DNA from 3 places in the Bacillus smithii genome. Region 1 is predicted to be linked to each of the others. Evidence: riboswitches for the same ligand, from Rfam matches in the RefSeq annotation. Region 1 holds a riboswitch; each other region holds the start of a gene.

Region 1 (7,244 bases):
TTTGATACTCTTTTATTTTAGCGGAAATAAAAAGGAATGAATAGTTTTCGTGAATGAACGGGAAAAAAGGGGGGAATGTTCCTAAGGTAGGGAAGCGGAAAAGAAGTTTTGGGTTTGTGAAAAGGAAAGACGAATATGCGGCCATGTTCATTAAGAAAACAGCTCCGGAAACTACCGGAAGCTGTTTCTTTTACAAATTTTCATTTTGCTGGCCGATTTCTGATCTGCCGATTAGTTCATTGGCAGCTTCTTGATCCGAATGCTCATTGACGGAGTCTCCCGGAGCGTATTCATTAATATCAGAATGGATGCCATATGCCGGCTGTTTAGGGATAAGAGGATGATCCTTGCGCTTGCCTTTCGCCATTTATTCCTAACTCCTTTTCTTTTTAATATGGAGAAAAGAGGCGGGAAATATTCATGATTCTACATTAAAGTAGCGGGCATCCGGATGGGCGAAAACAATCGCAGACACGGAAGCTTCCGGTTCCATCATATAGCCGTCGGTTAAACGTATTCCTATTTCTTCCGGTTGAAGTAGGCTAAATAATTTCTTTTGATCTTCTAAATTCGGACAGGCCGGATAACCAAAAGAATAACGTTGTCCTTGATATTTGGCCGCAAATCTGTCTCTCATAGTAAAATCAGTTGGATCCGGAAATCCCCAGAAATCACGCATTTCTTGGTGAAGGCGTTCGGCAAACGCTTCTGCCAGTTCCAACGCTGTCGCCTGCAGCGCATGGCTTGCTAAAAATTTTCCTTTTGCTTTCCATTCATTCGCTTTATCACGAACACCAAATCCGGCGCTGACGACGAACAAACCGACATAATCCATCAATCCGCTTTCTTTTGGTTTTAAATAATCGGCAAGACAAAGATACGGTTCTTTCTTTTGACGAGGGAAGGAAAAACGTTCTATCACCGTCTTTTGATCGGCGGGATCATAAATGATCACATCATTTCCATCCGATTGGGCCGGGAAAAACTGATACATTCCCTTAGGTTTTAAAATACCTGAGAAAAGAAAATCATCGATCATTTCCATTAACGCCGTTGCTTTTTCGTCGCCTTGCGCAAGCATTTTGTCTACTTTTCCTTTCAAACCAAGATGGTGGCCGATCAATGTTTGCAAGTTAATGTAAGGCTTCAAATACGCAATGGGATAATCAACGAAAAGATGTTTTTTCGTGTCTCTTGGCATTAAGACCGGTACATCTTGACGCACCGTTTTATTTGTCTTTTCCATGACCGCAACAGCGGCTGATTGAATGGATGTTTTTTTCCGTTCCGTTTCTGCTCTTTTGACTTGCTGGGCTTCAAGCTCCAATAAAAGATCTTGCTTTTCTTCTTCATTTTGCAGACGGTTGGCAAGAGAAAGGCCTTCCATGGCATCTTTCGCGTATAAAACGGGTCCTTCGTATTCAGGCGATATTTTCGTTTCGGTAAAACGTCTGGAAAGTGCTGCACCGCCGACTAGCACCGGTACGTTGATTCCAGCTTGCTTCATATCCTGAACGGTCATCACCATTTGTTGGGCAGATTTTACGAGCAAACCGGAAAGACCGACAATGTCGGGTTGTTCTTTTTGAACAGCTTGAATGAGTTCAGAAGGAGCTACTTTAATACCTAAGTCGATGACTTTAAAACCGTTGTTGCTTAAGATGATGTCGACTAAATTTTTGCCGATGTCATGGACATCGCCTTTAACGGTGGCCAGCAAGACTTTTCCTTTTCCGCTGTCATTGTCTGATTTCTCCATGAACGGTTCTAAAAAGGCAACGGCTGCTTTCATTACTTCAGCGCTTTGCAATACTTCAGCGACAATCAACTGGTTGTCATTAAAAAGACGGCCGACTTCCGCCATTCCGTCCATCAATGGTCCGTTGATGATGTCCAGAGGCGTTTCAAAGATTTCAAGCGCTTTTTGTAAATCAGGAATAAGACCTTCCTTTGTACCTTCGACTATATAATAGCGAAGACGTTCTTCTACTGTTTTCGGAAGTTCTTGAACTTTATGTTCCTTCTTTTTATCACGGTAAAATGCGGTAAAAGCAGCCAATGTGTCATCATTGGTTTCAAACAGCAGTTTTTCGGCCAGATGTCTTTCATCTTCCGGAATAGATGCATAGCGCTCCAGCTTTTCGGTATTGACGATGGCGTAATCTAACCCCGCCTGGGTGCAATGGTAGAGAAAAACGGCGTTTAATACTTCGCGTCCGACGGGAGGAAGGCCGAAAGAGACGTTGCTGATGCCAAGAACGGTCAAGCAGCGCGGCAGTTTTTCCTTGATTAGCCTGATTCCTTCGATCGTTTCCTGTGCTGATCCTATATATTGTTCATCCCCGGTTCCCACGGGAAAAACTAACGGGTCAAAAATGAGATCTTCCGGTTGAAGTCCCCATTTATGAACTAATAAATCATAAGATCGTTCAGCGATTTCTAATTTTCGTTCTCTTGTCACGGCCATTCCTTTTTCGTCAATGGTGCCGACCACCACCGCTGCACCGTATTTTTTGATCAGAGGAACGACTTTTTCAAATCGTTCTTCGCCGTCTTCCAAATTGATCGAGTTGATGATCGCTTTGCCTTGTGAATAGGTAAGGGCTTTTTCGATGACTTTTTCATCTGTGGAATCGATGACAAGCGGGACTTTTACTTTTTTAACTACTTCTTTTATAAAATTTTCCATATCGCTTAGTTCGTCTCGATCCGGATTGGCAAGACAGATATCGATTACGTGGGCGCCGCCTTTGACTTGGGCGCGGGCAATTTCGGACGCTTCTTCATATTTTCCTTCGATAATCAGCCGCTTGAACTTTCTAGAACCAATGACATTCGTTCTTTCACCGATAAAAAGAGGCCTCATCGAATCATCATAAATAAGTGGTTCGATGCCTGATACGGCATGGCCGTGGGGCTGATTCGGCCGTTTTCGGGGCGGGTACGGTTTGACGGCTTCGCTGATCGCTCGAATATGCTCTGGTGTCGTTCCACAGCAGCCGCCTACTAGGTTTAGCCATCCTTTTTCAGCAAACCCGGCAATTTTTTTGGATAAGGATTCTGGAGTTTCGTGATATTTTCCTTCTTCATCCGGCAATCCCGCATTTGGATAACAGCTGACAAATGATTGAGCCAGTCCGGAGAGCGAACGGATATGGTCCGTCATAAATTCCGGTCCTGTTGCACAGTTCAATCCAACAGACAAAGGGTTCATATGCTCTAAAGAGAGATAAAAAGCTTCGATGTTTTGGCCGGCCAATGTAGTCCCCATTGGTTCAATCGTGCCTGAAATCATCAAAGGAAGAGTTTTTCCCGTTGCTTTAAAAGCTCTTTGGATGCCGAGAAAACCGGCTTTCACGTTGAGCATATCTTGGCTGGTTTCAAGAAGGAGAAGGTCGCAGCCGCCGTCAATCAGACCTCTTGCTTGGATTTCAAAATGCTTGCTGAGCGATTCAAAATCGATGCCGCCGGTTACAGATAACGTTTTGGTCGTAGGCCCCATAGCACCAGCCACAAAACGCGGCTTTTCCGGTGTTGAAAATTCGGCAGCAGCTTTTTTGGCGATTTCGGCTGCCCGACGGTTAATTTCATAAGCTCTATCGCCGAGATTGTATTCATTCAGAACAAGCGGTGTTCCGCCAAATGAGTTGGTTTCAATAACATCGGCACCGGCTTCCAAATAAGAGCGGTGAATCCACTCGACCACATGAGGGGCTGTGATGTTTAAATATTCATTACAGCCATCATACTGCTCGCCTCCGAAATCGTTCGGTGTAAGGCCGGCTTGTTGAATCATGGTTCCCATTGCTCCATCGATGATGAGGATTCGTTTTTCTAGTTCGTGTTCAATTGGATGTTGTAATTTCGGCATGTACAGTCTCTCCCTTTTTTGCATCTTGTTCCCGAATATAGCGAGCCAAATCGGCTGTCATTTCATAACGAAGGAAAGGAGTAATGAGATAAATTCCGTTAAAATACCGAAGAGCAGTATCGATTAATTCTTTGGCGATCTCAATCCCCGTTTGCTGGGATTTTTCTTTATCTCCGTCGAATGCTCTCATTCGCTCTATAATTTCATCGGATAATTTTATGCCTGGCACTTCATTATGCAAAAATTCTGCGTTTTTGAGGCTTGTTAATGGCATAATTCCGATGAAAATAGGGACATTTAAGTGTTTCGTTGCTTCGTAAATTTCTTTTATTTTTTCCTTTGTAAAAACCGGCTGTGTGATAAACGAATCGGCTCCGCATTCTATTTTTCTTTCCATCCGTTTGACTGCTTTTTCCAGTACGCGGACATTCGTATTAAAAGCAGCGGAAACGGAAAAATGAGTTTTTTGTTTTAATGGTTTCCCGGAAAAAGAAATCCCGTTGTTCAATTGCTTAATTAATGAAATCAGTTCCAAACTGGAAACGTCGTATACGCTTGTGGCACCGGGAAAGTCACCCACTTTTGTCGGATCGCCTGTAATGACAAGAATATCATGAATACCTAGGGTGTGGAGGCCCATCAAATGCGATTGCAGTCCTATTAAATTGCGATCTCGGCAGGTTATATGTACGAGCGGGCGAATACGCTGGTTGGCCTTTACTAAAGCCGCCATTGCCATGTTGCTGATCCGCGGTGAAGCCAACGAATTATCGGCCATTGTAATCGCGTCGATTCCGACTTCTTTAAGTACTTGAGTCCCTTGAAAATATTGAAAAGTATCCAAATGTTTCGGAGTATCCAATTCTACGATAATCGTCCGTTTTTTCTTCGCTAGTTCGTGAAGAGGGGGATCGAGCGGTGCCGGTGGTTCTTTTACAATGATCGGTTTTTCGGGTTTCACCGATTTTTGATGAATGGGAGAAAGACCTGATAATGCTTTTTTGACGGCTTCAATATGTTTCGGCGTTGTGCCGCAGCATCCCCCGATAAGACGGACTCCTTGATTGCGCAATTTTACCGCCGCTCTTCCGAAATACTCGGCTTCCGATTCGTAGATCACTCGGCCGTCTTTCACATCCAGCAGGCTGGCGTTAGGATAAGCGGAAAGATACGCTTTTTTGGGCAATGTAGCTTTTTCAAGTGCTTGTATCATATGGTAAGGTCCAAGTCGACAGTTCACACCCACCAGATCTGCCCCGTGATCTTCCAAACGGTGGAGAGCTTCATTCAGAGATAGACCGTTTTGAAGGACACCGGGTTCATGCATGGACACTTGAGCGATAATTGGAATGTTTGTTAATTTTCGAGCTATTTTTAAGACGGTTGTCAATTCTTCAAAGTCATAGTAAGTTTCGAGAAGCAGTCCGTCTGGATTTTCATTCAATAAACTTTCTGCCTGTTCTAGGAAGGCCTCTTTTATATCAGCCAGTGAGCAGGTATCTTTACGGAAGCCGCGAATGCCCCCAATTGTACCGAAAACAAACGTTCCATGATCAGCCGCTGCTTGTTTGGCAAGACGGACAGCCGCTTTATTTATTTGTTTGACGTTTTCTTCCAGTCCGTAACGACGCAGTTTTACAGCGTTGGCACTGTAAGTATTGGTTTGGATGACATCGGCCCCGGCAAGAATATACTCTTCATGTATTTTTGAAATGATTTCTGGCTTGGCAATATTCAATTCTTCATAACAATAGTCAATTCCATATGAATAGAGGAGCGTGCCCATTGCGCCATCGGCTGTTAAAATCTCTGTTTTCAATCGATCCAAAAATCCCATGCGTATTCCTCCTCTCATTACGGATAAAATGAAAAAAGCCTTCCGTAAGAAGGCTTTTGATGGATGATGTCCAAAATGATCCTTCTTATCTTCCAAACTCGAAAGTTTGCTGGATTTAGCACCTGGCCAATTCGGCTGGTTGCTGAGGATTCATCGGGCCAGTCCCTCCACCTCTCTTGATAAGAAATCTATGAAATTTTTTTCGTATTTTCAGATTTATTAAATTAATAATAGCTTTTCTTCAGGCAGCGGTCAAGAGAATTTTTGGCAGATCGCGTGTTCAAAAGCTAGCTGAAATCATTCATCCTGAAGAAAAGAAATCAGAAAAGTCTTATCTCCGGCGGTCTAAAGAAGGTTTATATGAGGGGCTTAATAAGATCGAAAAAAAGTCTGCCTCCGAAAAAGCAGGAGGGATGAGGGCCTGCTTTTTTTTAATCGGAGAGACAGACTTCTTTAACAAGCGTTAATTTTTTACTTTTTTTAACTGAGGGATGACATGCAAAGACCGGCCTGTACCAATGGCGACTGATTCGAGCGGACTTGGTGCGAGGTTTACGGGGACAATCATCTGGCTTGCCAACCATTCTTTTAAACCGTTCAGCAGGGAAGCTCCTCCTGTTAAAATAATTCCTCTGTCAACAATGTCACCGCTAAGTTCCGGTGGTGAATTTTCCAGCGTAGCACGAACTGTTTCTAATATTTGTAAAACGGTTTCCTTTATCGCTTTCTGAATTTCTAAGGAAGTAATAGTAATCGTTTTGGGGAGTCCCGTTACTAAATCCCTTCCGCGAATCTCCATTTCTTGGATATTATGATCGATGGGCGCATATCCAATTTCTTTTTTCAGCATTTCTGCGGTCGGTTCGCCGATTAGCAGGTTGTACTCTTTCCGTACATATTGAATGATATCTTCGTCCATTTTGTCTCCGCCAATTCGAATCGAATTGCTGCACACCACTCCGCCATAGGAAATAATGGCCGCTTCAGTAGTGCCTCCACCGATGTCGACAATCATATTAGCAATCGGTTCATCTACCGCCAAATCTGCTCCGATGGCCGCTGCAATCGGTTCTTCAATCAAATGGACGGTTTTCGCTCCGCAGCTTCGAATAGAGTCTTCAATCGCTCTTTTTTCGACTGTTGTCGCTCCAGATGGGGCGCAGATCACGACATTCGGCTTTCGCAAGGTGATTCCAAGCGCTTTGTTTACTTTTTTCATGATGCTTTTTAGCATTTCCGTTGTCACTTCAAAATCAGCAATAACCCCATTTTTTAATGGACGAATAACGGAAATGTTGGCGGGGGTTTTTCCGATCATTTTTTTTGCTTCTGAACCTATTGCCAATAATTGTTTCGTATGTATATCAATCGCTGCTACAGAGGGTTCGTTTATAATAATTCCTTTATTTTTACTATATACAAGGGTATTGGCCGTGCCTAAGTCAATTCCAATATCTTGAGAAAGCACCTTTTATACCTCCATTTCGAATAAGCCAAACAAATTTGACGCATGTTCAGAAGAATCATATCGTCTTT
Region 2 (7,244 bases), 1.1 Mb from region 1:
GACCCTGCAGGATGAAAATTCATGAAACTTTGTGTTGAATCGCATCCGATCGAGCAAAACCGTCCAAAGTGACAAGGAACGGATGTAATCCGCAACATACATTAAGCGAGCTCGTTTGCCAAACAAGCCTCTAATAAAATACCTAAGAATAAAACCATTTAGTGAATCGCTCGCTGTCTTGCGGTACAGCACCCCCAAAGCCAACCTGTGCTACAGCAAAGCACCCTCCAATCATCACCCATAAAAAAATACCCGTCCAAAACTTGTAAATTTCAAACTACCCGCTTTAAAAATGGATCAGCTAAAATAGGTCATGTCTCCAACTCCGCTGCTAAAAATGAGAATCCAATAAGATTAAAGGCCAAGAAATCAAGAGTAGTGTCCTTATAACAGAATCGATTCCGAACAAAACTTGTCTTAGAAGTTTGTCCAAATAGCCACATCGACTGTGCCTGTCAGCTGATAATGTGGTCTCACCCACAGGTTAGACTTTCAAAACTCCCGCAATGTTTTTTCCTCATTGAACGGATTCACTAAAGATGAGTGCCAGACAGTTGCGACAACTGAGCAAAACCATCTCCATCAGAACAGCTCCACCTGAAAGTTTCCACTTTTTTGTCTTTCTGCAATAGTCCCTGCTCTTTTCAAATACAGAGTCAGTACCACCATAACCAGATGGAAGAAGGTTTATTCTCCCCAATTGAAAAAAGCAAAGCGAACGCTTTGCTTTTTATGCCTCATCATCGAGCAAGCTGAAATTTTCTTGTTCCTCCTCGTGGTTTTCCGGCTCAGCAGGAGGGGTGTCCAAACCGTAATGTTCCCGAATTTTATACATGATTTCATCGCGGATCTCTGGATTTTCTTTTAAAAACTGTTTGGCATTTTCACGTCCTTGCCCTAGTCTTTCTTCATTGTAGGAATACCACGAACCGCTTTTTTGGATAATGTCGAGCTCGGAGCCGAGGTCGATAATTTCCCCTTCTTTCGATATTCCTTCACCGTACATAATATCCACATCTGCGGTGCGGAAAGGCGGCGCCACTTTATTCTTCACTACTTTAATTCTCGTTTTATTGCCGACCATTTCATTTCCTTGTTTCAGCGTCTCTGCACGGCGGACTTCCAAACGAATCGATGAATAGAATTTCAGCGCCCGTCCGCCTGGCGTCGTTTCAGGATTTCCAAACATAACGCCTACTTTTTCGCGGATTTGATTGATAAAAATGGCAATCGTTTTGGACTTGTTAATGGCTCCGGACAGTTTGCGAAGCGCCTGGGACATCAATCTCGCTTGCAAACCGACGTGGGAATCACCCATTTCTCCTTCAATCTCCGCTTTCGGAACAAGAGCTGCCACTGAGTCGATCACGATAATATCAACGGCTCCACTACGAACCAATGCTTCAGCGATTTCTAACGCTTGTTCACCGGTATCCGGCTGTGAAAGCAAAAGTTCATCAATATCGACACCCAGTTTCTGAGCATAAACGGGATCCAGCGCGTGCTCAGCGTCGATAAAAGCCGCTTGGCCACCTCGTGCTTGCACTTCAGCAATTGCATGCAAAGCTACCGTTGTTTTCCCTGAACTTTCAGGACCATAAATTTCGATGATCCGACCTCGCGGATATCCACCTACCCCCAGCGCCGCATCCAAAGCAAGAGAACCGCTTGGAACAGTAGATACGTTTCGGTCCGTTTGTTCGCCCAATTTCATAATGGATCCTTTACCAAATTGTTTTTCTATTTGCTTTAACGCCATTTCTAACGCCGCTTGACGATCATTCACTCGCTATTTCCTCCTCAAATATCAATCTATTAAAAGCATATGGTTTTCCTCATTGATTTTGGATTTTATTCAACAGTATCTTCCAGAGCTGTTTTTTTGTTAAAGCCTACTAATAATATAAATGTTTCTGAAACGATTTACAAGCAAAAATCGAACATTTATTCGTCATTATTATTTTTCAAAATACCATGTTCAGCTGATCCTAATTTTTCCAGCTATTGCTAAAATTCACACGCTCTTGTTCATAAATTGGATTGAAAGTAAAAAAAAGAGGGGGGAAAATGTCCAAGAGAGGGATTAATGGTGGATGGTCACACGAAGAGAAATTGTCTGGATCATTTTCTACTGAATATTTTAAAACAAAGCAGAATGAAAAGCAAACAAAAGAAGAAAAAGGATTGAGTCAAGTATTTGTGGGCAGTTTTTTTCTCCCTAACAATGAAAGCGGATTCACCATTTTAGGGTACTCTCTTGATAAAAAATTTGTCTTTTTTAAAATCCGGCCAACTCCTTTAAAGTCTTGTACACTGGAATATTTGCCTTACCTTTTAGGTATAGGAGATTGTCTCTTGTGACTTCACCAATTGTACTTGTCACCTTTTCTACGTAATGTTTTGGTGGATTCTTTTCCTCCTTGGTTTCTGTCCATCTTTCGACTTTCCCAAATAATGTTTTCAATGCCAGATTGTCTAGGAAAGCCACCAATCCAGTAATCATGGCACTTACGCCTTTTTCTACCCAGCTACGTCCATTTTTGAGCCTTTTTGCGAAGACACTCATCGTTCCCTCGGCACTTCCCATTGGACGCATTCCTTTGGTGTCAATACCTTGTTCTTGGAGCCACTTCCGGTAATCCCCGAGGGCTTCAGGATATTTTTCTAGTTGACGAATCAATTGGTCAAGACGTTCTTCCTGATCCTCTGTCTCTAGTGTTCCAACAGCACTGTTTAATTCCGTAAGTAGTTTCTGACTGTCATAGGACGCTAGTGCCTTTTGCATTTGGCGATAGCGAGGATGCTTACGGAATAAGCTGCGAATATCCCTTGCCACGTGGAAACGGTCAATTGAAAAGAATGCCCTGCCTTTAAAATGGTCTCGACAGGCTGTAATCCATCCGGCACCATCCCCGTTTATTACTAGCTTATGGACAGTTGGGTCATACTCGAAGTTTTCAATGAGAAAATCCTCAAACGCCTCCCAAAATGGCTGGTTCCCACGGTGAATAAAATGGCGTTTGTCTTTCAAACTTACTCGTTTTCCGTTGATTTCCCAGCCCTGATGAACCGCTGCAATTTTTTCTTCCTTGCCCCGTTTTCCTTTTCCTTGACGTTTCACATATAGGCCGTCCACTTCCACGAATAGGACAGGATAGTTTACAGGCTGTCGCTCTTTTGGGATACTTTCAATCTGTAACAGGTGTTGACGTATAGCTTCGTGACTAATCACTCGGTATCCTAAAAGTGTTTCAAGCGTGTGTTCTGCCTTTCGATAGGATGGCCCTGTAATGGCAAGCTCTAGAGCCGCTTCTTCTATCAGCGGACTAAAGGAGCCGGTCCCTTCGAATTCCAAAGAGCGATCAAGCAGATAGACATATTCACCTTTCTCCCTGTCTCGGTAGTAGTTCCGTTTCACCTTTATTTCTCCAAAAAGACTGATAATAGTGGTGATACGCTTATCGAGTAGACGATAACGCTTTTTATTTCGTTCTTCAGCAATCTGCTTGTCCATGTCCTCTAATAGTGTTTTCATGACCTTTGAGAAGGTTTCCTGTAATTGCCTCCAAACTAATTGCTCAATCTGTTTTAAATTTGGATATACTGTGTTATTCTTTTGCATGAGGGGTTACTCCTTTGTTTGTGATTTAGTTTTGGTTGACTAAGATTCTACCAAGGAGTAACCCTCTTTTTCATGTTATTTGCTTATTAACTACCGCGCTTTCGCTTGGTGGCCCCCTCATTTGTTGAGCGTTCTAACGTTCCCTCAACAAATGAGGGGGTTAAATTTTGCCCACAATAATTTTACTCATACAAGAAAAAGAGAGCAATACGCCCCCTTTTCAAATTGTTTATATTTCAAGCTTTTCAGCCGAAATGCCGGTTGCTTTTTCGATAGCTTGATTGAGATCGGCAATTAAATCTTTCGGAGATTCCAGTCCAACAGAAAGACGAATCATTTCTTCACTGACACCTGCTAATTTCAACTCATCAGCTGATAGCTGTTGATGTGTAGTGGAGGCCGGATGGATTATTAACGATTTTGCATCGCCCACATTGGCGAGATGCGACCAAAGTTGAATGTGATCAATGAGCTTTTTCCCGCTTTCTCGACCGCCTTTAATGCCAAATACCACAATAGAGCCGAAGAAATTATTTAAGTATTTTTTGGCCAATTCATGGGAAGGATGATCGCTTAAGCTAGGATGAGACACCCATTCCACTGCTGGATGCTTCAGCAAATAGTCAACAATGACTTTCGTGTTATCGTGATGTCTTGGCAAACGAAGATGCAACGTTTCTAATCCTTGCAATAGCAAAAACGCACTATGCGGGCTTAAAGATGCCCCAAAATCACGCAATAGCTGTGCGCGGAGTTTTGTTGCAAACGCAGTTCCTCCTAAATCGGCATAACGCAAACCGTGATAAGTTGGGTCCGGTTCGATAAAATCAGGGAATTTTTCATTATTCCAATCAAAGTGGCCGCCGTCTACAGCAACTCCGCCAATAACTGTTCCATGACCGCCAATCCATTTTGTTGCCGAGTGAACGACAACATCGGCTCCCCATTTGATTGGATTGGAACCATATGGTGACGCAAACGTATTGTCTACAATCAACGGAATCCCATTTTCATGGGCAATGGCCGCAACTTTTTCAACATCCAACACATTTAGACTTGGATTTCCGATGATTTCTCCGAAAAGAGCTTTTGTTCGTGGAGTGATCGCTTTTCGAAAATTTTCAGGATCTTGAGCATCGACAAATTTTACATGAATCCCATATTTAGGAAAAGTAGCAGAAAACAAATTATAAGTACCGCCGTACAATTCAGACGCTGCGACAATTTCATCTCCTGCACTCGCAACATTTAAAACGGAGAGCGCGATAGCTGCCATGCCTGAAGAAAATGCTACAGCGGCAGTACCTCCTTCAAGCGCCGCCACTCTTTTTTCAAATACATCAACAGTTGGATTGGTAATCCGGGTATAAATATTCCCTTCTTTTTTTAGTCCAAATACAGCGCTCGCGTGTTCCGTATCCGGAAACACATAAGAAGTAGTTTCATAGATCGGTACTGCACGGGCACCCGTCGCAGGATCAGGTATTTGCCCTGCATGCAATAATTTTGTGTCTTTTTCCCATTGCTCGTTTGCCATAATAAAACCTCCCGAAAAATTCGAAGATTGAAATTTCAGCGACTTATCTGAGAATAGATCCCATCCTGATGGATGAGGAACAGTAAAAGCCCTCTTCCAATAAGAAGAGGGCTTGAGTTCATCATTTCCCTTCTTATCTTCCAGATCATTTCCTGATCTGTAGGAATTAGCACCTTTTCAAGCATTGATTTCTTGAAGGTTGCCGGGCTTCTTCGGGCCTATTCCCTCCGCCACTCTTGATAAGAGTCAATTCTGTTACAATATTGAATTGTGTGGCTCTTGTTTAAAGAATAGCGCAATAAAAAAGAAAAGTCAATCATTTTCAGCAAATTACTGACAAGTTCGCAGCAAAAAATGACAACCGTATTTAGCTGTACGGTTACGAATTTGATTCCGATCCCCTGCAAGCTTCAGCAATACGGCCTTTGATTCTTTTCCTTTTTCAGAAATGCCGATCCAAACAGTTCCAGGAGGATTTTCTTCCAAAGAATCGGGTCCTGCTACTCCCGTAAAGCTGATTCCAATATCAGCGTTAAGCTTTTTCCTTACATTTTCAGCTAACTCTTTCGCACACTGCTCACTGACCGCTCCGAACGTATCAAGCGTCTTTTTTGAAACATCGACCAGATGCTCTTTCGCTTCGTTTGTATAACAAACAATCCCGCCTTTTAAAACAGCGCTTGCTCCTGCAACAGCGGTAATCATACTTTGAAACAGTCCTCCGGTCAAACTTTCAGCGCAGGCAATCGTCTTATTTTGTTGTTTCAGCTTCTGTACTAATTCAGCTGCAATCGTAGTTTGTCCATAACCGTAAAAGTATTCGCCAACACGGTTTAAAATCTCTTTTTCTACTTTGTCTATCATCTCATTAGCTGTCTCTTTTGATCGGTGCTTCGCCGTAAGTCGGATGGTCACTTCTCCGTCGCCAGCTAAAGGCGCAATGGTCGGGTTTGTTTGGTTCATAATCATATCTTCAATCTCTGTCTCCAACTGCGATTCTCCGATGCCAAAGAAACGCAATACGCGTGAAACAATGCTTTCTTGGCGATCCAAAACATTTAATATAGCCGGCCTTCCATATTTTTCGAACATCGGCTGCATTTCTTTTGGCGGCCCCGGCAAAAGCATATAAAATTTATTTTTTGATTTCACAAACATACCGGGAGCCATGCCGTTTTCATTCGGCAAAACAAGACAATCCTCTAGAACAAGAGCTTGTTTTTTGTTATTTTCCGTCATCTCACGGCCTATTTTAAGGAAATATTGACGAATTCCTTTAAACGCTTCGTCGTTCAAAACGAGTTTCTTGCCTAGATGCGCGGCAATGGTTTCTTTTGTTAAATCATCACGTGTCGGGCCAAGACCACCTGTAAAAATGATGAGATCTGCTCTTTCTTCTGCTTTTTGAATCGTTGAAAGAAGCCGATCGCTGTTATCCCCGACAACGGTTTGATAAAATACGTTGACGCCCATTTCAGCCAAATGACGAGAAAGAAATTGTGCATTCGTATTGACGATTTGGCCGAGTAGAAGTTCGGAACCAACCGAAATAATTTCAGCATTCATAAAATAGTCCTCCTCAATCATATAGAGATCCAAACAGAAAAAGGCCGCTCTTCAACAAGAACGAAAGTGCATAACCGTCTTTTTCGAGTTCTTGGATGAGCCAGCCTTTCTAGTTGTTTCATTTCATTTTACTTGGAGTTTTTAAATGCATGTGCATTTTTGGCGAAATAATCCCAGCCTGACCATAACGTGAAAAAGAGCGCTACCCAAAGGGCAAAATCCGCAAACGGAATCGAGAAATTTTCAAACAAAATATTATGAAGAAGCAACGCAGAAATCGCAATGATTTGCGTCCATGTTTTAATTTTTCCAAGCATATTGGCCGCAACTACTTCTCCTTCCCCAGCAAGTACAAGGCGAAGCCCTGTCACCGCAAACTCGCGGCTGATGATCAAAATGACGATCCAAGAAGGAGCATATCCCAATTCAACCAGTATAATAAACGCAGCCGAAACTAACAATTTGTCCGCAAGCGGATCAAGAAATTTTCCCAGGTTCGTGACCAAGTTGTACTTTCGT
Region 3 (7,244 bases), 1.4 Mb from region 1:
TTTGTATCAGATGGAGATCTTTATGCGGGTCAATTCCGTTTTTCTTTAACACGTATTCTCCGACCATTTGCGGCATACCGCCTTTACGTTGCCCGAGAAAACGGGAGTCTTTTAATTGGCTCCATGTAAAGTGATCTATCTTCTTCCTGGAAATGAGGAACGTTCCGTCTGTTTGGGTCAATTGAGCAAAATTAATAACTGGATTTTTAGAGCCGCGAGTATAGACATAAATCGATGTTTCCGAGCCTACAAGCCCGATATCTGTACCGCCCGACAACAGAGCGGTCATCGTTTTGTCGCCGCCCCAAGTGGTTTTTAACTGTACGTCCAATCCTTCTTTTTTAAAAAAGCCTTTGGCGAGCGCAACGTATTGGGGGGCATAGAAAACTGATCGTGTCACTTCTGCAACTCTTATTTTTTCTGTTTTTTGAGTTGTTTCATTCGATTGGCAAGCACTTAACCCAATGATTAACACGGCAGCAAAGAGAATGGAAAACGACATTTTAAACGTACTCGACATGGACAATGCCTCCTTTAGTCATTTTATAGTACGTTTGATTCATCCTATTTTATGATGACGGCAAAAAATGTGTGAACGCCCATTTTGAAACGCGTTACAGGAAAAGCTGTAAAATGAACGAATAGGATGTGCCGTTTTTTGCCTCAATTTCCAAAAAACAGTAATTTATCAGTTTTAGTACAAAGTACATAGGATCGTGGAAACAAATTCTTGGAGTTGAACAAAAAACGGCTGCAAGCAAGAGAACGGGAAAGGTGGTGGTAACGTGCAAGATGGTCAGATCATTGAACGATATGTTTTTCCTTCTCCTAGTCCAAATGTGAATCTTTTTATGATTACCTATTGGTCAAGCGGTTTAAGGGTGAAAGGGTTGCTTGCGGTGCCGAAAAAAGAAGGTCTGTATGATGGATTATTATACTTGCGGGGCGGGATCAAAAGCGTCGGTATGGTTCGACCGGCCCGAATCGCGCAATTTGCTTCGGAAGGATTTGTTGTATTTGCACCTTTTTACAGGGGAAATCAAGGAGGAGAAGGAAATGAAGATTTCGCGGGAAAAGATCGTGAAGATGCTTTTTCCGGTTTTGAATTGTTAAAAAGAAATCCGAAGGTGGATCCTAACCGAATTCATATTTTCGGCTTTTCCCGCGGCGGTGTTATGGCACTGCTGACAGCGATTGAAAAACGGGATGCTGCTTCGGTCGTTTCATGGGGCGGGGTAACAGATATGGAATTAACTTATGAAGAGCGGAAGGACTTAAGAAGGATGATGAAAAGGGTGATCGGCGGAAGTCCGAAAAAAGTGCCAGAAGAATATAAGTGGAGAACACCTATCTATCATTTAGAAAATCTTTGTTGTCCAGTGTTGATCATACACGGGGGAAAAGATCAAAATGTATCAATTGAACACGCTTACCGCTTGGAAAAAAGACTGAAAGAATTGGGAAAACGTGTGACTACTTGGTATTTTCCGAACTTCACTCATTATTTTCCGCCCGCAATGAACCGCAAAATGGTGACATCCTCTTGTCAATGGATGAAAAATCAGGTCCTGTCGTGATAGGATAAGGGAGAGAACGATATTTTCATTGGGAGGGCATAAACGATGGGAATGCCGCTGGAACTGAATACAATGATTGTGACAAAAGGAAATGAGGAAAGAGTGGGAGGAAATCTATTTCAGTTAAGAAAAAAAGGGTATCGTCTTTATCCGCTGCATGTACCTGTTCCTGTCAAAAAAACGTTGGATGGCGATATTTCAGGTACCGCTGTGATTGAAAAAGTAGTGTGGGAAAATCAGGAAACTCTCATCACATACAGGCTTATTGCTTTAAACTCCACGAACTGAAAAAATCAATAGACTGTTCACCTTTTCAAAGGCAGAAAATAAGGGGTTGCGCAACAGCACCCTTATTTTTTATGTGCGCCCGGCATGTACATGAACTATAGGGTGTAAGTCCCGAACCCCGAAGACAGAAGTAGAGGTTAGCCAAGAGCAAGGGTGTCCGTGGTGACGCGGAATCTGAAGGAAGCTGGAGGCAAAACACCGGTCCGAGGAACACGAACCTCATATAAGGCTAGGTATGATTGAGTGAGTTTGCATAACAAAACAAAGCTCTTTCTGTCGAAGGTCATATCGAGTAAATGAGGCGGATAGATGGTGTGAAAGTGCATGTACTTACCCGGGGAGGTCTGGCGGATATGTGAAGTACTCTTCATAACCTACTTAGTGATAAGTAGCTGAACCGTCAGAAGTCAGCAGAGGTCATAGTATTAGTTGGTCTAGAACAACTAAGAAGGACCGAACAATTAAGAGAGAATAGCCCTTGGTATTCAGTGAGTCATGATGAACACAGAAAACGTAGTACCTCACTTGAGGGAGGAAGCGGTGAATCCCGTGGGAGACCTCTTGGAGGGTGGAGTGACCACTGGCATAAAGAGAACAGCTATTCACGGAAGTTATAAAGACTTGCGTCAATTATCTTAATTGAACCGCCGTATACGGAACCGTACGTACGGTGGTGTGAGAGGACGGGAGTTAATCGCTCCCTCCTACTCGATTTCTAATCATTTTTTAAACATCTTCCAACTGATCTACGAAGTGCATGGACCGTGTTGGTGATGGGGCATTTTGAAAGGAAAAATGGACCAAAATGATCATAAAAGCAACTATCCCCTTCTTCCGCAAGAAAATTCTTGCGGGGGAAGGGGATGTTTGACGTTGGATCTCGGTATTATTGGATATCTTTCAAACGGCCGATCTTTATTGAATAGGTCCACCCAATTTTTCAATTTCTGCGGGTACATTGGTAAATTTCTTAAAGTTTTCGCGGAAGCGGGCTGCCAATTCCAGTGCTTTTTCTTCATATGCTTTTTCATCCTGCCATGTTTTTTTCGGCAGCAATACTTCGTCCGGCACTCCCGGAACATGAAGAGGGATCTCCAGCCCGAAAATTTCGTCTTTCTGAGTTTCGGTATTAGCTAGTTCGCCTTCTAAAGCGGCTTGAACCATTGCACGTGTATAGGATAGTTTCATTCGGGATCCGACGCCGTATTCTCCGCCTGTCCATCCGGTATTGACCAAATAGACTTGCACATTATGTTCATCGATTTTTTCGCCGAGCATTTCTGCGTATCGTGTAGCCGGAAGAGGCAAGAATGGCGCTCCAAAGCATGTGGAGAATGTTGCTTCAGGCGAGGTAACGCCCCTTTCCGTACCGGCTAATTTGGATGTGTATCCGCTTAGAAAATGGTACATGGCCTGTTCTTTTGTCAATTTGCTGATAGGGGGCAGAACACCGAAAGCGTCTGCGGTCAAAAAGATAATCGTGCTTGGATGACCTGCAATACTAGGAACGACAATATTATCGATCGCGTCAATTGGATAGGCGGCACGAGTATTTTCTGTCAAGGAAGAGTCGTTATAATCCGGAATCCGAGTATTTTCATCCAATACTACATTTTCAAGAACGGACCCAAAGCGGATCGCATGATAAATTTGCGGTTCCTTTTCTTCGGAAAGCCCAATGCATTTTGCATAGCAGCCGCCCTCGATATTAAAGACTCCTGTAGATGACCATCCGTGCTCGTCATCTCCTATTAAACGGCGGTTCGGGTCTGTGGATAAAGTGGTTTTTCCCGTTCCGGAAAGCCCGAAGAACAGAGCAACGTCTCCTTCAAAACCGACATTGGCCGAGCAGTGCATCGATAAGACGCCGGATTCCGGCAAGAGGTAATTCATGATCGAAAAAATGGATTTCTTCATTTCTCCGGCGTATTCAGTCCCGCCAATCAATATGACTTTGCGTTCAAAAGAGATAATGATAAAAGTTTCTGATCTCGTTCCGTCAACTTCAGGATCAGCTTTAAAATTAGGGGCCGAAAGAATGGTAAATTCCGCCTGATGACCCGCTAATTCTTCTTCCGTCGGACGGATAAAAAGCTGATGGGCAAAAAGATTATGCCATGCGTATTCATTGATTACTTGAATCGGAAGGCGATGAGATGGATCGGCGCCGGCGAATCCTTTAAATACGAAAATTTCTTCTTGTTCTTTTAAGTAACGAATGACTTTATGGTATAATTTATCAAAAACTTCTGGAGAAATCGGCTGGTTCACCGGTCCCCAGTCTATTTTGTCTTTGGTTGATGGCTCTTTTACAATGTATTTGTCTTTTGGTGATCTCCCGGTATATTTTCCGGTTTGAGCGCGAACGGCGCCGGAAGCAGTTAATACGCCTTCTTTTCTGGAAAGGACTTTTTCAACCAGTTGTGGGACAGATAATTGAACATGGACATTGGATCCCTTAACTAATTCCAAAATTTCATTCGAAATGACAGAATTCATAAATAATAACCATCCTTTTGTTTTTATTTTTAGATGTTATTTTCGAGTTCACTTAAGAAATAGTATAACACTTTTATTCGATTAGTCTATACTATTTATCGTAAATTTTTGTCTATTTTTTTTCATCTTTTCCTTAATTGGCATGCCTATTCTATACTATATAAAAGGAAGAAAAAAGGGAGAAACAGGATATGATTCAGAGTTTTTTGGTTCAGGTTTTAATGAGTCCGTTTAAACCGTCTGTTGCGACGGGTTTAAAATAGAATTTATTTCTATTTCAGGAAGAAAACATTGCGTCAACGGAAAGACAAAATTTTGTTGACACCCGTTTGGTTTCTACGTTATAGTTTAACATTGAACGGATACTCTTATCCTGAGTTGGCGGAGGGACAGGCCCGATGAAACCCGGCAACCTTCTCAACGACAAGCGATGATTTTGAAGCCGTCAGGTAAAAGGACATGCTTCTTATGTCGTACCGGCGACGCGAGGGGCTTGTGAGAAAGGTGCTAACCTGATGCAAGGTGTAAATACCTTGAACGATAAGAGTGAAAGGCGCATGTAACCAAAAACCTTTCCTCTGCATTCTTTTGGGAAAGGTTTTTCTTTTTGATTGAGTTTGGCGCTGGACCATTGAGATTGCCGGTCCTTTGGAAACGGGCAATCATACCATACTACGAAAGGAAACGAGTACCGTTTAAAAATAAAGCGAACATCCATTTTCAAATGTTTTGACCCCAAAAAGATAAGGCTTACTTTCTCTGTTGTCAAGACCTTAACTGGCGGGTTAAAAGAAGGAAATGGAATTGATCGAAACTGCGATAGGAGGAACTTTGATGTCAAAAAAACGCCGTCTTTTCACTTCAGAGTCTGTCACCGAAGGGCATCCGGATAAAATTTGCGACCAAATTTCTGATGCCATTCTCGATGCTATTCTCGAAAAAGACCCGAATGCAAGGGTGGCTGCTGAAACTTCAGTAACAACTGGGCTTGTGCTGGTTTCTGGAGAAATTACGACGTCTTCTTATGTGGATATTCCCAAAATTGTACGCCAAACGGTGCGGGATATTGGCTATACCCGGGCGAAATACGGTTTTGACGCAGATACTTGCGGTGTCTTGACGTCTATCGATGAACAATCTCCCGACATTGCTCAAGGGGTGGACCGCGCCCTGGAAGCAAGAGAAGGATCGATGACGGATGAAGAAATTGAAGCGATTGGCGCGGGCGACCAAGGTTTGATGTTCGGATTTGCCTGCAATGAAACGGAAGAATTAATGCCGCTTCCTATTTCTTTAGCCCATTCTTTATCCCGCCGGTTGACAAAAGTGCGCAAAGAAGGGATTATTCCTTACTTGCGTCCGGACGGAAAAACGCAAGTAACGGTTGAATATGATGAAAACGACAAGCCTGTGCGCATCGATACGATTGTCATTTCGGCCCAACATCATCCGGAAATCACGTTAGAGCAAATTCAGCGCGACATTAAAGAACATGTTATTGACCCAATTGTTCCAAAAGAATTGATCGATGATGAAACGAAATATTTCATCAATCCGACCGGCCGTTTTGTTATTGGAGGACCTCAAGGTGACGCCGGATTAACGGGACGGAAAATTATCGTAGACACTTACGGCGGCTACGCAAGACATGGTGGAGGAGCTTTTTCCGGGAAAGATCCGACGAAAGTAGACCGATCTGCAGCCTATGCTGCCCGCTATGTAGCTAAAAATATTGTGGCAGCTGGACTGGCAGAAAAGTGTGAAGTACAGCTTGCTTATGCGATTGGGGTAGCTCAGCCGGTATCGATTTCCATCGATACATTCGGAACTGGAGCTGTATCAGAAGATGTATTGGTAGACGTCGTGAGAAAGAACTTCGACCTGCGTCCAGCTGGAATTATCAAAATGCTTGATCTGCGTCGCCCAATTTACAAACAAACAGCTGCATACGGCCATTTCGGACGCACCGATTTGGACCTTCCTTGGGAAAAAACAGATAAAGCCCAAACGCTTCGCGAACAAGCATTAAATCAATAGACAAATGTACAGGAGTTACACTTTTAGCTGTAGCTCCTTTTTCATTTGAACGTGAAGATTATTTAATGAATCCAAATATTGTGGCCATCTATAGTGGAGAATAAATGGTACAATTGATGAATCATCGTGAAAAAGGGGATACTTATACAACATTCCAATAGGCAAACTCTCCTACAACTAGAAAAGGACTGATAAAAAATTCGACTTTTGAACTTGGACGCTTTTCCTGTTGAGGTATTGGAAGTGATTTGATTTTGAAACTTCCGGAATGAAATGGAAATTTTTCATGAAATAAATTCCTTGCCAAGATTCACAATTTCGTTAAACTAGTAATGTGAACTTAAATTACAGAAAGGTGATAGTCATGTGCGGCTTTATCGGTTGCGTTTATGATCATAAAGATTATCCGAAATTAACGGAAGAACAATTTAAATTAATGAACGATATCATTTATCACCGTGGTCCTGATCATGATGGATTTTATCAAGATGAACACGTTCAATTAGGATTTCGACGTTTAAGTATTATTGACCTTGAAAACGGAAACCAACCGCTGTCATTTGAAAATGAACGATATTGGATTATTTTTAATGGCGAGATCTACAATTATGTGGAATTACGGGAAGAACTTTTAAAAGAAGGCGTTGAATTTGCTACTTCGTCTGACACAGAAACCATCGTCGCTTTGTACAGCCGCCTAAAAGAAAAAGCTGTAGAAAAGCTTCGCGGTATGTTCGCTTTTGTGATCTGGGATAAAGAAGAACAAGTGTTGTTCGGTGCAAGAGATCCGTTCGGCATTAAACCATTTTTTTATAAAGAAGAAGGAGGACGTACTTTTTTTGC

What was found. A riboswitch is a leader RNA that binds a small molecule or an ion and turns the genes downstream of it on or off. The one in region 1 is predicted to bind S-adenosylmethionine.
Region 2: another riboswitch for S-adenosylmethionine. It lies ahead of BSM4216_RS08390 (O-acetylhomoserine aminocarboxypropyltransferase/cysteine synthase family protein); the one in region 1 lies ahead of BSM4216_RS03095 (bifunctional homocysteine S-methyltransferase/methylenetetrahydrofolate reductase).
Region 3: another riboswitch for S-adenosylmethionine. It lies ahead of metK (methionine adenosyltransferase); the one in region 1 lies ahead of BSM4216_RS03095 (bifunctional homocysteine S-methyltransferase/methylenetetrahydrofolate reductase).

Annotation. Positions count from the first base shown of each region.
Region 1 is NZ_CP012024.1:660,779-668,022, forward strand. It holds gene BSM4216_RS16855 (hypothetical protein) at 191-367, opposite strand; gene metH (methionine synthase) at 419-3,871, opposite strand; gene BSM4216_RS03095 (bifunctional homocysteine S-methyltransferase/methylenetetrahydrofolate reductase) at 3,846-5,708, opposite strand; SAM riboswitch class I at 5,791-5,894, opposite strand; gene mreBH (rod-share determining protein MreBH) at 6,172-7,176, opposite strand.
Region 2 is NZ_CP012024.1:1,779,723-1,786,966, forward strand. It holds gene recA (recombinase RecA) at 731-1,786, opposite strand; gene BSM4216_RS08385 (ISLre2 family transposase) at 2,279-3,622, opposite strand; gene BSM4216_RS08390 (O-acetylhomoserine aminocarboxypropyltransferase/cysteine synthase family protein) at 3,852-5,159, opposite strand; SAM riboswitch class I at 5,290-5,405, opposite strand; gene BSM4216_RS08395 (competence/damage-inducible protein A) at 5,490-6,725, opposite strand; gene pgsA (CDP-diacylglycerol--glycerol-3-phosphate 3-phosphatidyltransferase) at 6,854-7,244, opposite strand, start outside.
Region 3 is NZ_CP012024.1:2,602,024-2,609,267, reverse strand. It holds gene BSM4216_RS12195 (ABC transporter substrate-binding protein) at 1-520, opposite strand, end outside; gene BSM4216_RS12190 (alpha/beta hydrolase family protein) at 852-1,577, shown strand; gene BSM4216_RS12185 (DUF2584 domain-containing protein) at 1,623-1,865, shown strand; gene pckA (phosphoenolpyruvate carboxykinase (ATP)) at 2,781-4,364, opposite strand; SAM riboswitch class I at 4,730-4,911, shown strand; gene metK (methionine adenosyltransferase) at 5,199-6,401, shown strand; gene asnB (asparagine synthase (glutamine-hydrolyzing)) at 6,766-7,244, shown strand, end outside.